Regions from separate parts of the Paenibacillus sp. FSL H8-0457 genome, predicted to be linked through region 3. Evidence: a T-box and tRNA genes for the amino acid it is inferred to sense, from the RefSeq annotation. Region 3 holds a T-box; the other regions hold tRNA genes.
What was found. The T-box of region 3 lies ahead of MHI43_RS13215 (glutamine--tRNA ligase/YqeY domain fusion protein). A T-box ahead of a tRNA ligase gene usually reads a tRNA of that ligase, here a tRNA-Gln.

Region 1: it has a tRNA-Gln gene. The T-box ahead of MHI43_RS13215 (glutamine--tRNA ligase/YqeY domain fusion protein) is inferred to sense a tRNA for this amino acid. The anticodon was not compared.
Region 2: it has a tRNA-Gln gene. The T-box ahead of MHI43_RS13215 (glutamine--tRNA ligase/YqeY domain fusion protein) is inferred to sense a tRNA for this amino acid. The anticodon was not compared.

Annotation. Positions count from the first base shown of each region.
Region 1 covers NZ_CP150293.1:6,400,480-6,403,732, reverse strand. The annotation lists rRNA gene MHI43_RS28920 (23S ribosomal RNA) at 1-1,182, shown strand, start outside; rRNA gene rrf (5S ribosomal RNA) at 1,250-1,366, shown strand; tRNA gene MHI43_RS28910 (tRNA-Asn) at 1,376-1,451, shown strand; tRNA gene MHI43_RS28905 (tRNA-Thr) at 1,455-1,530, shown strand; tRNA gene MHI43_RS28900 (tRNA-Glu) at 1,568-1,642, shown strand; tRNA gene MHI43_RS28895 (tRNA-Val) at 1,686-1,761, shown strand; tRNA gene MHI43_RS28890 (tRNA-Gln) at 1,815-1,889, shown strand; tRNA gene MHI43_RS28885 (tRNA-Lys) at 1,956-2,031, shown strand; tRNA gene MHI43_RS28880 (tRNA-Leu) at 2,046-2,129, shown strand; tRNA gene MHI43_RS28875 (tRNA-Gly) at 2,135-2,209, shown strand; tRNA gene MHI43_RS28870 (tRNA-Arg) at 2,213-2,289, shown strand; tRNA gene MHI43_RS28865 (tRNA-Pro) at 2,310-2,383, shown strand; tRNA gene MHI43_RS28860 (tRNA-Gly) at 2,461-2,534, shown strand; gene ppc (phosphoenolpyruvate carboxylase) at 2,811-3,253, shown strand, end outside.
Region 2 covers NZ_CP150293.1:6,180,949-6,184,201, reverse strand. The annotation lists rRNA gene MHI43_RS27920 (23S ribosomal RNA) at 1-99, shown strand, start outside; tRNA gene MHI43_RS27915 (tRNA-Asn) at 257-332, shown strand; tRNA gene MHI43_RS27910 (tRNA-Ser) at 338-429, shown strand; tRNA gene MHI43_RS27905 (tRNA-Glu) at 446-520, shown strand; tRNA gene MHI43_RS27900 (tRNA-Val) at 613-688, shown strand; tRNA gene MHI43_RS27895 (tRNA-Met) at 723-799, shown strand; tRNA gene MHI43_RS27890 (tRNA-Asp) at 830-906, shown strand; tRNA gene MHI43_RS27885 (tRNA-Phe) at 987-1,062, shown strand; tRNA gene MHI43_RS27880 (tRNA-Thr) at 1,085-1,160, shown strand; tRNA gene MHI43_RS27875 (tRNA-Tyr) at 1,165-1,249, shown strand; tRNA gene MHI43_RS27870 (tRNA-Trp) at 1,256-1,329, shown strand; tRNA gene MHI43_RS27865 (tRNA-His) at 1,356-1,431, shown strand; tRNA gene MHI43_RS27860 (tRNA-Gln) at 1,448-1,522, shown strand; tRNA gene MHI43_RS27855 (tRNA-Gly) at 1,537-1,611, shown strand; tRNA gene MHI43_RS27850 (tRNA-Cys) at 1,623-1,696, shown strand; tRNA gene MHI43_RS27845 (tRNA-Arg) at 1,709-1,785, shown strand; tRNA gene MHI43_RS27840 (tRNA-Leu) at 1,794-1,873, shown strand; gene MHI43_RS27835 (hypothetical protein) at 2,227-2,526, shown strand; gene MHI43_RS27830 (PspA/IM30 family protein) at 2,601-3,253, shown strand, end outside.
Region 3 covers NZ_CP150293.1:2,941,534-2,944,786, forward strand. The annotation lists gene MHI43_RS13205 (metallophosphoesterase family protein) at 44-715, shown strand; gene infC (translation initiation factor IF-3) at 781-1,263, shown strand; T-box leader at 1,353-1,611, shown strand; gene MHI43_RS13215 (glutamine--tRNA ligase/YqeY domain fusion protein) at 1,686-3,253, shown strand, end outside.

The sequences.
Region 1 (3,253 bases), 3.5 Mb from region 3:
GAAGGGGTGCCTCGGTAGGGTGAATAGCCCGAGGGGGCCGCAGTGAAAAGGCCCAAGCGACTGTTTAGCAAAAACACAGGTCTGTGCGAAGCCGTAAGGCGAAGTATACGGGCTGACGCCTGCCCGGTGCTGGAAGGTTAAGGGGAGCGGTTAGGGGTTAAACCCGAAGCTGTGAACCGAAGCCCCAGTAAACGGCGGCCGTAACTATAACGGTCCTAAGGTAGCGAAATTCCTTGTCAGGTAAATTCTGACCCGCACGAATGGCGTAACGACTTGGGCGCTGTCTCAACGAGAGATCCGGTGAAATTTTAATACCTGTGAAGATGCAGGTTACCCGCGACAAGACGGAAAGACCCCATGGAGCTTTACTGCAGCTTGATATTGGATTTGGGTACGATCTGTACAGGATAGGTGGGAGCCTAAGAAGCATGAGCGCCAGCTTGTGTGGAGGCGACGTTGGGATACCACCCTGATCGTATCTAGGTTCTAACCTGGTACCGTAATCCGGTACGGGGACAGTGTCAGGCGGGCAGTTTGACTGGGGCGGTCGCCTCCTAAAGAGTAACGGAGGCGCCCCAAGGTTCCCTCAGAATGGTTGGAAATCATTCGAAGAGTGCAAAGGCATAAGGGAGCTTGACTGCGAGACCTACAAGTCGAGCAGGGACGAAAGTCGGGCTTAGTGATCCGGTGGTACCGCATGGAAGGGCCATCGCTCAACGGATAAAAGCTACCCTGGGGATAACAGGCTTATCTCCCCCAAGAGTCCACATCGACGGGGAGGTTTGGCACCTCGATGTCGGCTCATCGCATCCTGGGGCTGAAGTAGGTCCCAAGGGTTGGGCTGTTCGCCCATTAAAGCGGTACGCGAGCTGGGTTCAGAACGTCGTGAGACAGTTCGGTCCCTATCTGTCGTGGGCGTAGGAAATTTGAGAGGAGCTGTCCTTAGTACGAGAGGACCGGGATGGACGTACCGCTGGTGCACCAGTTGTTCCGCCAGGAGCATGGCTGGGTAGCTACGTACGGACGGGATAAGCGCTGAAAGCATCTAAGCGTGAAGCCCCCCTCAAGATGAGATTTCCCAGTATGTAAGACCCCTTGAAGACGACGAGGTAGATAGGTTGGAGGTGGAAGTGCAGCAATGCATGGAGCTGACCAATACTAATCGGTCGAGGGCTTATCCAAAATATATTTCAATGTGCTGCAAATATCGTTTCGTATCTAGTTTTCAGGTGATCAAGCATCTGAACCGTTTGGTGGCGATGGCGGAAGGGTTCCACGCGTTCCCATACCGAACACGACCGTTAAGCCTTCCAGCGCCGATGGTACTTGGACCGAAGGGTCCCGGGAGAGTAGGACGTCGCCAAGCGGTACATATTCCCTGATAGCTCAGTTGGTAGAGCACTCGACTGTTAATCGAGTTGTCACAGGTTCGAGTCCTGTTCGGGGAGCCACTTGCTTCCATAGCTCAGTAGGTAGAGTGCATCCATGGTAAGGATGAGGTCACCGGTTCGATCCCGGTTGGAAGCTCCAGATTCGCTTTTGGTTTGGACATGCATCATGAAAATGTGGCCCGTTGGTCAAGGGGTTAAGACACCTCCCTTTCACGGAGGTAACAGGGGTTCGAATCCCCTACGGGTCACCACTATTTTATTGCATCAGGGGATGAGAATCCCATGAGTTTATACGGAGGCTTAGCTCAGCTGGGAGAGCATCTGCCTTACAAGCAGAGGGTCGGGGGTTCGATCCCCTCAGCCTCCACCATTTCATGCATGATTCTAACGAGAATCGGCAAGATAGAAGTAACTCAACGATTTTGGGGATTAGCCAAGCGGTAAGGCAACGGACTTTGACTCCGTCATGCATAGGTTCGAATCCTATATCCCCAGCCACTTTACTCCAAATAGTAAAGTTACGCTTTGAAGGTGATTCCGAGTATTTTCGGTGGCCTGAAATGCGAGCCATTAGCTCAGTTGGTAGAGCACCTGACTTTTAATCAGGGTGTCGAAGGTTCGAGTCCTTCATGGCTCACCATTGTTTCATCTTGTGCGCGTGTGGCGGAATTGGCAGACGCACTAGACTTAGGATCTAGCGTCTTTGACGTGGGGGTTCAAGTCCCTCCACGCGCACCATTAATGCGGACGTGGCTCAGCGGTAGAGCATCGCCTTGCCAAGGCGAGGGTCGCGGGTTCGATTCCCGTCGTCCGCTCCATTTGCGCCCTTAGCTCAGCTGGATAGAGCGTTTGACTACGAATCAAAAGGTCGGGAGTTCGAATCTCTCAGGGCGTGCCATTTTCAAAAAAGATTAATATCGGGATGTAGCTCAGCTTGGTAGAGCACCTGGTTTGGGACCAGGGGGTCGCATGTTCAAATCGTGTCATCCCGATTTGCTTAAGAATTGAGGCCCGGCAAAAGTAACCGGAATATGCTTTGAAGCATAACGTCACTTTTGTGGGTTGATATGCGGGTGTAGTTCAATGGTAGAACTCCAGCCTTCCAAGCTGGTAGCGTGGGTTCGATTCCCATCACCCGCTCCATACATAAGCAGGACATCACCGTGTGTGATGTTTTTTTTACATATTCATACGACTATCCTGCGAAGTGTTAATGCAATAAAGAATGCTTGTCGTATCAACGGTTTATAGGACTAATGTCCGTGGGCTATGGGTATAACATGACCATGAGTTTTGTCGATTTGGCTAATTTTTTCGCCTGAAAAATGCAGATTTTCATTCGCTTTTATTGTATGATGTTAGGAAGGCGTTACGTCCTATAGATAAACTGCTGAAACGGGTTGAGATGGGAGGAGTAGCATGACTGAACTTACAGTAACCGCAAAAAGCAATTCCAACAATCTGCTGCGGCGAGATGTACGGTTCCTTGGCAATATTCTTGGAGAAGTTCTTGTCCATCAAGGAGGCAATGAGCTTTTAGATATAGTTGAGAAAATTCGCGAAACGAGTAAATCGTTGCGATCCGTATTCTTGCCAGAATTGTTTGCAGATTTCAAAAGGATCATCAGCACGCTGGAACCCGACATTCGCCATCAGGTGATTCGCGCGTTTGCCATTTACTTTCAATTGGTTAACATCGCCGAACAGAATCATCGCATACGGCGTAAACGCGATTACGAGCGTTCCGCCGGGGAAAGTGTTCAACCAGGTTCCATCGAAAGTGCAGTCCAGGATTTGAAAGAGCGCAATATTACGTTTGAAGAAGTTCAAGAAATTCTCGAAAGTCTATCCCTTGAGCTGGT
Region 2 (3,253 bases), 3.2 Mb from region 3:
ATGTAAGACCCCTTGAAGACGACGAGGTAGATAGGTTGGAGGTGGAAGTGCAGCAATGCATGGAGCTGACCAATACTAATCGGTCGAGGGCTTATCCAAAAAATACCCCAAAAAGTGAAGCGAAGCTTTGGAGCAACGCCGAATACTTTCTGGGGACCCCGATACCACATCGGGTGAATGCTACGGAGTCTAATGTGCTGCAAATATCGTTTCGTATCTAGTTTTCAGGTGATCAATCACTTGAATTGAATATTGTTCCCTGATAGCTCAGTTGGTAGAGCACTCGACTGTTAATCGAGTTGTCACAGGTTCGAGTCCTGTTCGGGGAGCCATTTATGGAGAGGTGTCCGAGTTGGCCGAAGGAGCACGATTGGAAATCGTGTAGGCGCCAAAAGCGTCTCGAGGGTTCGAATCCCTCTCTCTCCGCCACTATTATTTTAAGCAAGGCCCGTTGGTCAAGGGGTTAAGACACCTCCCTTTCACGGAGGTAACAGGGGTTCGAATCCCCTACGGGTCACCACTTTCTTTAATGCATCAGAGGATGAGAATCCTTTCTTAAAAAACACTTGCTTCTTATATCAGATTTTGGTATGATAAAAGTCGCTTTGTTACGGAGGCTTAGCTCAGCTGGGAGAGCATCTGCCTTACAAGCAGAGGGTCGGGGGTTCGATCCCCTCAGCCTCCACCATGATTTTTCACCATTGCAGCAACCCTTTTAATGACGCGGGGTGGAGCAGTTCGGTAGCTCGTCGGGCTCATAACCCGAAGGTCGTAGGTTCAAATCCTGCCCCCGCAACCAATTTATATCGCAATAGCGATAGTGCCTCGTGGAACTGTGGTGTAGAGGCCTAACATGCCTGCCTGTCACGCAGGAGATCGCGGGTTCGAATCCCGTCAGTTCCGCCATTTTTACAAGTTTCATAGATGACTTTGGGATGAGATGCGTATCCGATATGGGATTCGTCAAAGTCCGAAATGAGCTCTATGGCTCGGTAGCTCAGTCGGTAGAGCAGAGGACTGAAAATCCTCGTGTCGGCGGTTCGATTCCGTCCCGAGCCACCATGTACCTTTTATAATTTTATACGCCGGTGTAGCTCAATTGGTAGAGCAACTGACTTGTAATCAGTAGGTTGGGGGTTCAAGTCCTCTCGCCGGCACCATTCTGGAGGATTAGTGAAGTGGCTAAACACGGCAGACTGTAAATCTGCTCTCTTCGAGTTCGGTGGTTCGAATCCATCATCCTCCACCAGTTTTTAGGGGCATAGTTTAAAGGTAGAACAGCGGTCTCCAAAACCGTTAGTGTGGGTTCAATTCCTGCTGCCCCTGCCAATCGAATCAATTTATAGTACAATATGGCGGTCGTGGCGAAGTGGTTAACGCACCGGATTGTGGCTCCGGCACTCGGGGGTTCAATTCCCCTCGATCGCCCCATATTACAAAATCATATTGGGGATTAGCCAAGCGGTAAGGCAACGGACTTTGACTCCGTCATGCATAGGTTCGAATCCTATATCCCCAGCCATTGATTTTATGTTTGCGGACGTGGCTCAGCGGTAGAGCATCGCCTTGCCAAGGCGAGGGTCGCGGGTTCGATTCCCGTCGTCCGCTCCATTTTTATTTCTGGCGCCATAGCCAAGTGGTAAGGCACAGCTCTGCAAAAGCTTTATCCCCAGTTCGAATCTGGGTGGCGCCTCCATAACAAACATATGTGCCCTTAGCTCAGCTGGATAGAGCGTTTGACTACGAATCAAAAGGTCAGGAGTTCGAATCTCTTAGGGCACGCCATTGTGTAAGCCGGTGTGGCGGAATTGGCAGACGCGCGCGACTCAAAATCGTGAGGGAAACCGTGGGGGTTCGAGTCCCTTCACCGGCATCAATCAAAAGGAATGTAGACGATCAACGTCTGCATTCCTTTTTTTGTTGTCTCTCCATCGATGCATCCACACGACAAGTCCACTCCCAATCGCAGCTGCTGAAGTCGTTCTCCTGTAGATCGATGTTCCTTCAATAAGTGATACGGTAACAGGAGTGTGTTCGTTCACGGATGTAACGCAAAAACTGCAGACCAGTGCAGGGGTTGGACGTAGGTCTATAGGAAGCCCCGCCTTAGGTCTAGGTCCAAAAACCGTCCACAGGCCGTTTTAGTCAAACTCGAAATTACCTAGAATAGAGTCATAAGGTTGAACAAATGAAACAACGATCAAACAACAGAAAGGCGGTGTATAAATGAGGAATTCAAAAGGCAATGGAATGAGTATCCTGTTGATTGGTTTAGGGATCTTGGTTCTTCTGGGAGTATTCGGTCCTCTGCTTGGATGGTTGTTCAGTCTTCTAATTCCGATACTGATGGTTGCTTTGGGATATTACGGAATTCGAAGAGGCAATACCTTGATGGGATGGATCATTCTCGGTATCGGGATCATCTGGTTGATGGGTAAACTGTCTTGGCTGATCGGTCCGATCCTTGGTGTCATCTTAATCATCTACGGAGTGTCCCGATTGAAGAATGGAAGACCCCGTTATTGATAAGGAACCACTACATTATATAACCTGCATAAACAACAGATCAGATCATGATAGATGAGGAGGGCTAAGCCGATATGAGTGTTTTCCGGCGGATAAGAGACATAACCGTAGCAACATTGAATGAAAAGCTCGAGCAGAGCCAGGATCCGGTTCGATTGATTGACCAGTTCCTACATTCAACCAGACAGGACATTGCTGAGGCCGAGAAGCTGCAGCAGCAATGCCAAGTACATTCCAGACAGCTGAAACAGCAGGTGGATCAAGCGGAAACCATGCGATTTAAACGCGAAGAGCAGGCACTGCTTGCCTTGAAGGCCGGCGAAGAGCATCTTGCCAAGCTGGCATTGCAGGAGAAGCTGATTTATGAGGAAAAGATTGAACAGTATCAAGGCCTGTTATCCTCAAGCCTGGAGTCGTTGAAAGAAATCGAGGAGCAGCTCGGTGAGCTGCGGATGGAATATCAGACGGTCTACAGCAAACGCCAGTATTATGTTGCCCGAGTGGAAACCCTTCGTCTTCAGCAAAAAATGAATGAACGTACGGGATCCTATGGCGGGGGTCATGATGTACCGAAGATGTTCAATCGCCTCGAGGACCGTATCAGCGACTGGGAACTGGAAGCCAGAAGCCTTCGCGATTTACGCCGCATGGGGCAGGAATACATGGATCAGGCTGGAGAATCCGTCTCCACGGTATTGGAAAAGGAACTTGCCCGCTTGAAGCAAAA
Region 3 (3,253 bases):
GATAAGCGACATTCATGGCTGCTATGATGAATTCAATCGGTTATTGTCCGAAGTGCGGTATCATCCCGCACAGGATAAGCTGGTCCTGCTTGGGGATTATGTGGATCGCGGATCAAAAAGCAAAGAAGTGATTGAGCAGGTGATGGGAATGCGGGATGCCGGCGTCATCACCCTCCGCGGGAATCATGATCAGATGATGCTGGATGCCATTCTGCTGGATACGGACGAAGTGAATTCACGCTGGATTCGCAATGGTGCGCGAAATACGATTGAAAGTTATTGCGGCGCCGATTTTTTTGATGGCGATATGGATCGCTCCAGATACAATGAAGGCAAAGCCTATATAAAAGGGCAATATGAGCACCATCTATCCTTTCTCGATACGTTGCCCCTGTATTATGAAACAGACACCCACCTATTCGTGCATGCCGGAATCAATCCGGGCGTGGAAGACTGGAAGCAGCAGCCTCCACATGATTTCATCTGGATACGGGAACCATTCTTCAATTATCCCACCGGCATCAACAAAACCGTGGTATTCGGGCATACCCCTGCCGTCAACTTGCATGACTCGGAGCATATTTGGTTCTGTGGCGATGGGGACAAAATCGGCATCGATGGAGCATGCGTATACGGTAAGCAGTTGAACTGCCTGGAAATCACGGAACAACTGGAATACCGAACGTATTTTGTCCGGTCCGTGCCTGCGGAGTGATAGGAAGAGTATGTTATTCTATCATTAAAGCCATGGTTTAACAGACATAATAGGAGGATCAGTCCATGTTGATGATGAACGAAAAGATAAAAGCGCGCGAAGTCGAGCTTACCGGCTTGAACGGCGAGGAGTTGGGCGTCGTCTCCAGGGAAGAGGCGCTTGCCCTGGCTAAGCGTCACAAAGCCGATTTGGTGTGCACCTCGTTGTTCAGCAGCCCGCCGCCATGCAAGCTCGTAAGCCGCGGCCAAGCGAAGCAGGAGGCGGTTAAAGCGAAGCAGCAGGTTTCGGGCGGTCCGATCAAAGTCAAGGAATTCCGCCTGTCCGTACATATCGAAGAGCATGATTACGACACCAAGCTCTCGCAGATGCATAAGCTGCTGGCAGCGGGCAAAGCCGTCCAGCCGGTCATACGCATCCAGGGCAAGGAAGGCGAAGCGGCCCGTAAGCTGCTTGAACGACTCGTTCAAGATCTGGCCGGGGTGGGCAAGAAGGAAACGGGCATTCAGGTCAGCGGCAAACAGGCTGCGGTGAAGCTGCTGCCGGTATAATCTTGCGGAACGTCTTTCAAGGGCGTTTCATTATTGGTGACGTACAGCGGTTTACTTTTTGAGTTTCTGGTGATATTATGGATCAAATTATAAACGCCATGAAGAGAAGAGTAGATGAACAGGAATCCCTGCAGAGAGCTCCGGTATGCTGAAAAGGAGCGGGAAGCCCTTCATTGAACCAAGCCTCCGAGCGGCGCATCGGAACTTATGGATAAGGGATGGTGCGACAGGAGCTCCTGTTACAGAGCTAGGGTATAAGCGATCGCGTGATGGCCGTACCCGATAAGGCTGGTATCGAGAGATATCGGCAAACCGGGGTGGCACCGCGAAACGAATCTCGTCCCCAAGACTTATGTCTTGGAGACGGGATTTTTGTTTTATACGGCATTGCGGCAGTAAAAAAACATAAGGAGGATTCGATTATGAGCAACGACAACAACAAGGAAGCGGAAAAGGCGGATTTTTTGACCAGGATGATCAAGGAGGATGTGGAGAACAACGTATATCACAGGCCGGTGGCTACGCGGTTCCCGCCAGAGCCCAACGGTTATCTGCACATCGGCAGCGCCTATGCAATCCACATTAACCATGCCATCGCCAGCCGGTTTAACGGGACATTCAATCTTCGGTTCGACGATACGAATCCGCTGAAGGAAGACATGAAATACGTGGATGCGATCCGGGAGGATATCGAGTGGCTCGGACTGAAGCCGGGCGTTTATTTCGGATCGGATTATGCGTTTCAAATCGCTGAGGCAGCAAGGAAACTCATCACCAAGGGGAAGGCATATGTCTGTGATCTCACGCCGGAACAAATGACGGAATACCGGGGGACGCTGACCGAAGCCGGCATGAACAGCCCGTTTCGAGAGCGCAGCATCGAGGAGAATTTATCGTTATTCGAACAAATGCTGGCAGGGGTATTCCGAACGTCCGCGAAAGTGCTCCGGGCCAAAATCGATATGTCTTCGCCCAACATGAATCTGAGAGATCCTGTCTTATACCGGATTATTCATGCCGAGCATTATCGTACGGGAACCACGTGGTGCGTGTACCCGATGTATGATTTTGCCCATCCGATCCAGGATTGGATTGAAGGAATCACTCATTCGCTGTGCTCTGCCGAATTTAAAGAGCATCGACCGCTGTACGAATGGGTGCTGGCCGAGCTGGAAGTGACGGAGCCCCCGAAGCAGCGGGAGTTTGGCAGATTGAACATCTCCGGATACGTAACAAGCAAGCGATACCTGAGGGAACTCGTTGAAGGAGGTTATGTGGACGGATGGGACGATCCCAGACTGCCTACGCTGAAGGGACTTCGGCGACGGGGGGTGACTCCCGAGGGAATTCGGCATTTCCTGGACGAACTCGGCGTGATTCGCGGCAACAGCATGGTGGACTCGGCGATGCTTGACCATTCCATCCGTCAGGACTTGAAGGATCGGTGCCGCAATGCGATGGCGGTCATGAACCCGCTGAAGGTGATCATTACGAATGTTCCGGAAGATCGCACCGAGATGCTGAGCATACCGAATCATGAACATGACGAAGTGCTAGGGATGCGGGAGGTTCCTTTTTCACGGGAGCTATACATCGAACGGGAGGACTTCATGGAGGAGCCGGAACCCGGATTTCATCGGTTATCGCCCGGCAAGGAAGTGCGCCTGAAAGGCGCCTACTTCATCAAATGCGAGCATGTCGTGAAAGACCCGGCAACGGGGGACATCATGGAAATTCACTGCACATATGATCCACTGACGAAGAGCGGCAGCGGATTCAAAGGGCGCAAGGTGAAATCCACGCTGCACTGGGTCTCAGCGAAGCATGGGATTCCGGCGGAGCTTCGCTTGTACGATACATTATTGAAGGAATCGGCCGAGTTGTTGGAATCGGATAATATCTGGGCGGATCTCCTGAACCCCGATTCGTTGATTCGGATCAAAGACGCCATACTGGAGCCCTCCATGAAGGAAGCGGCCATGAACCGAAC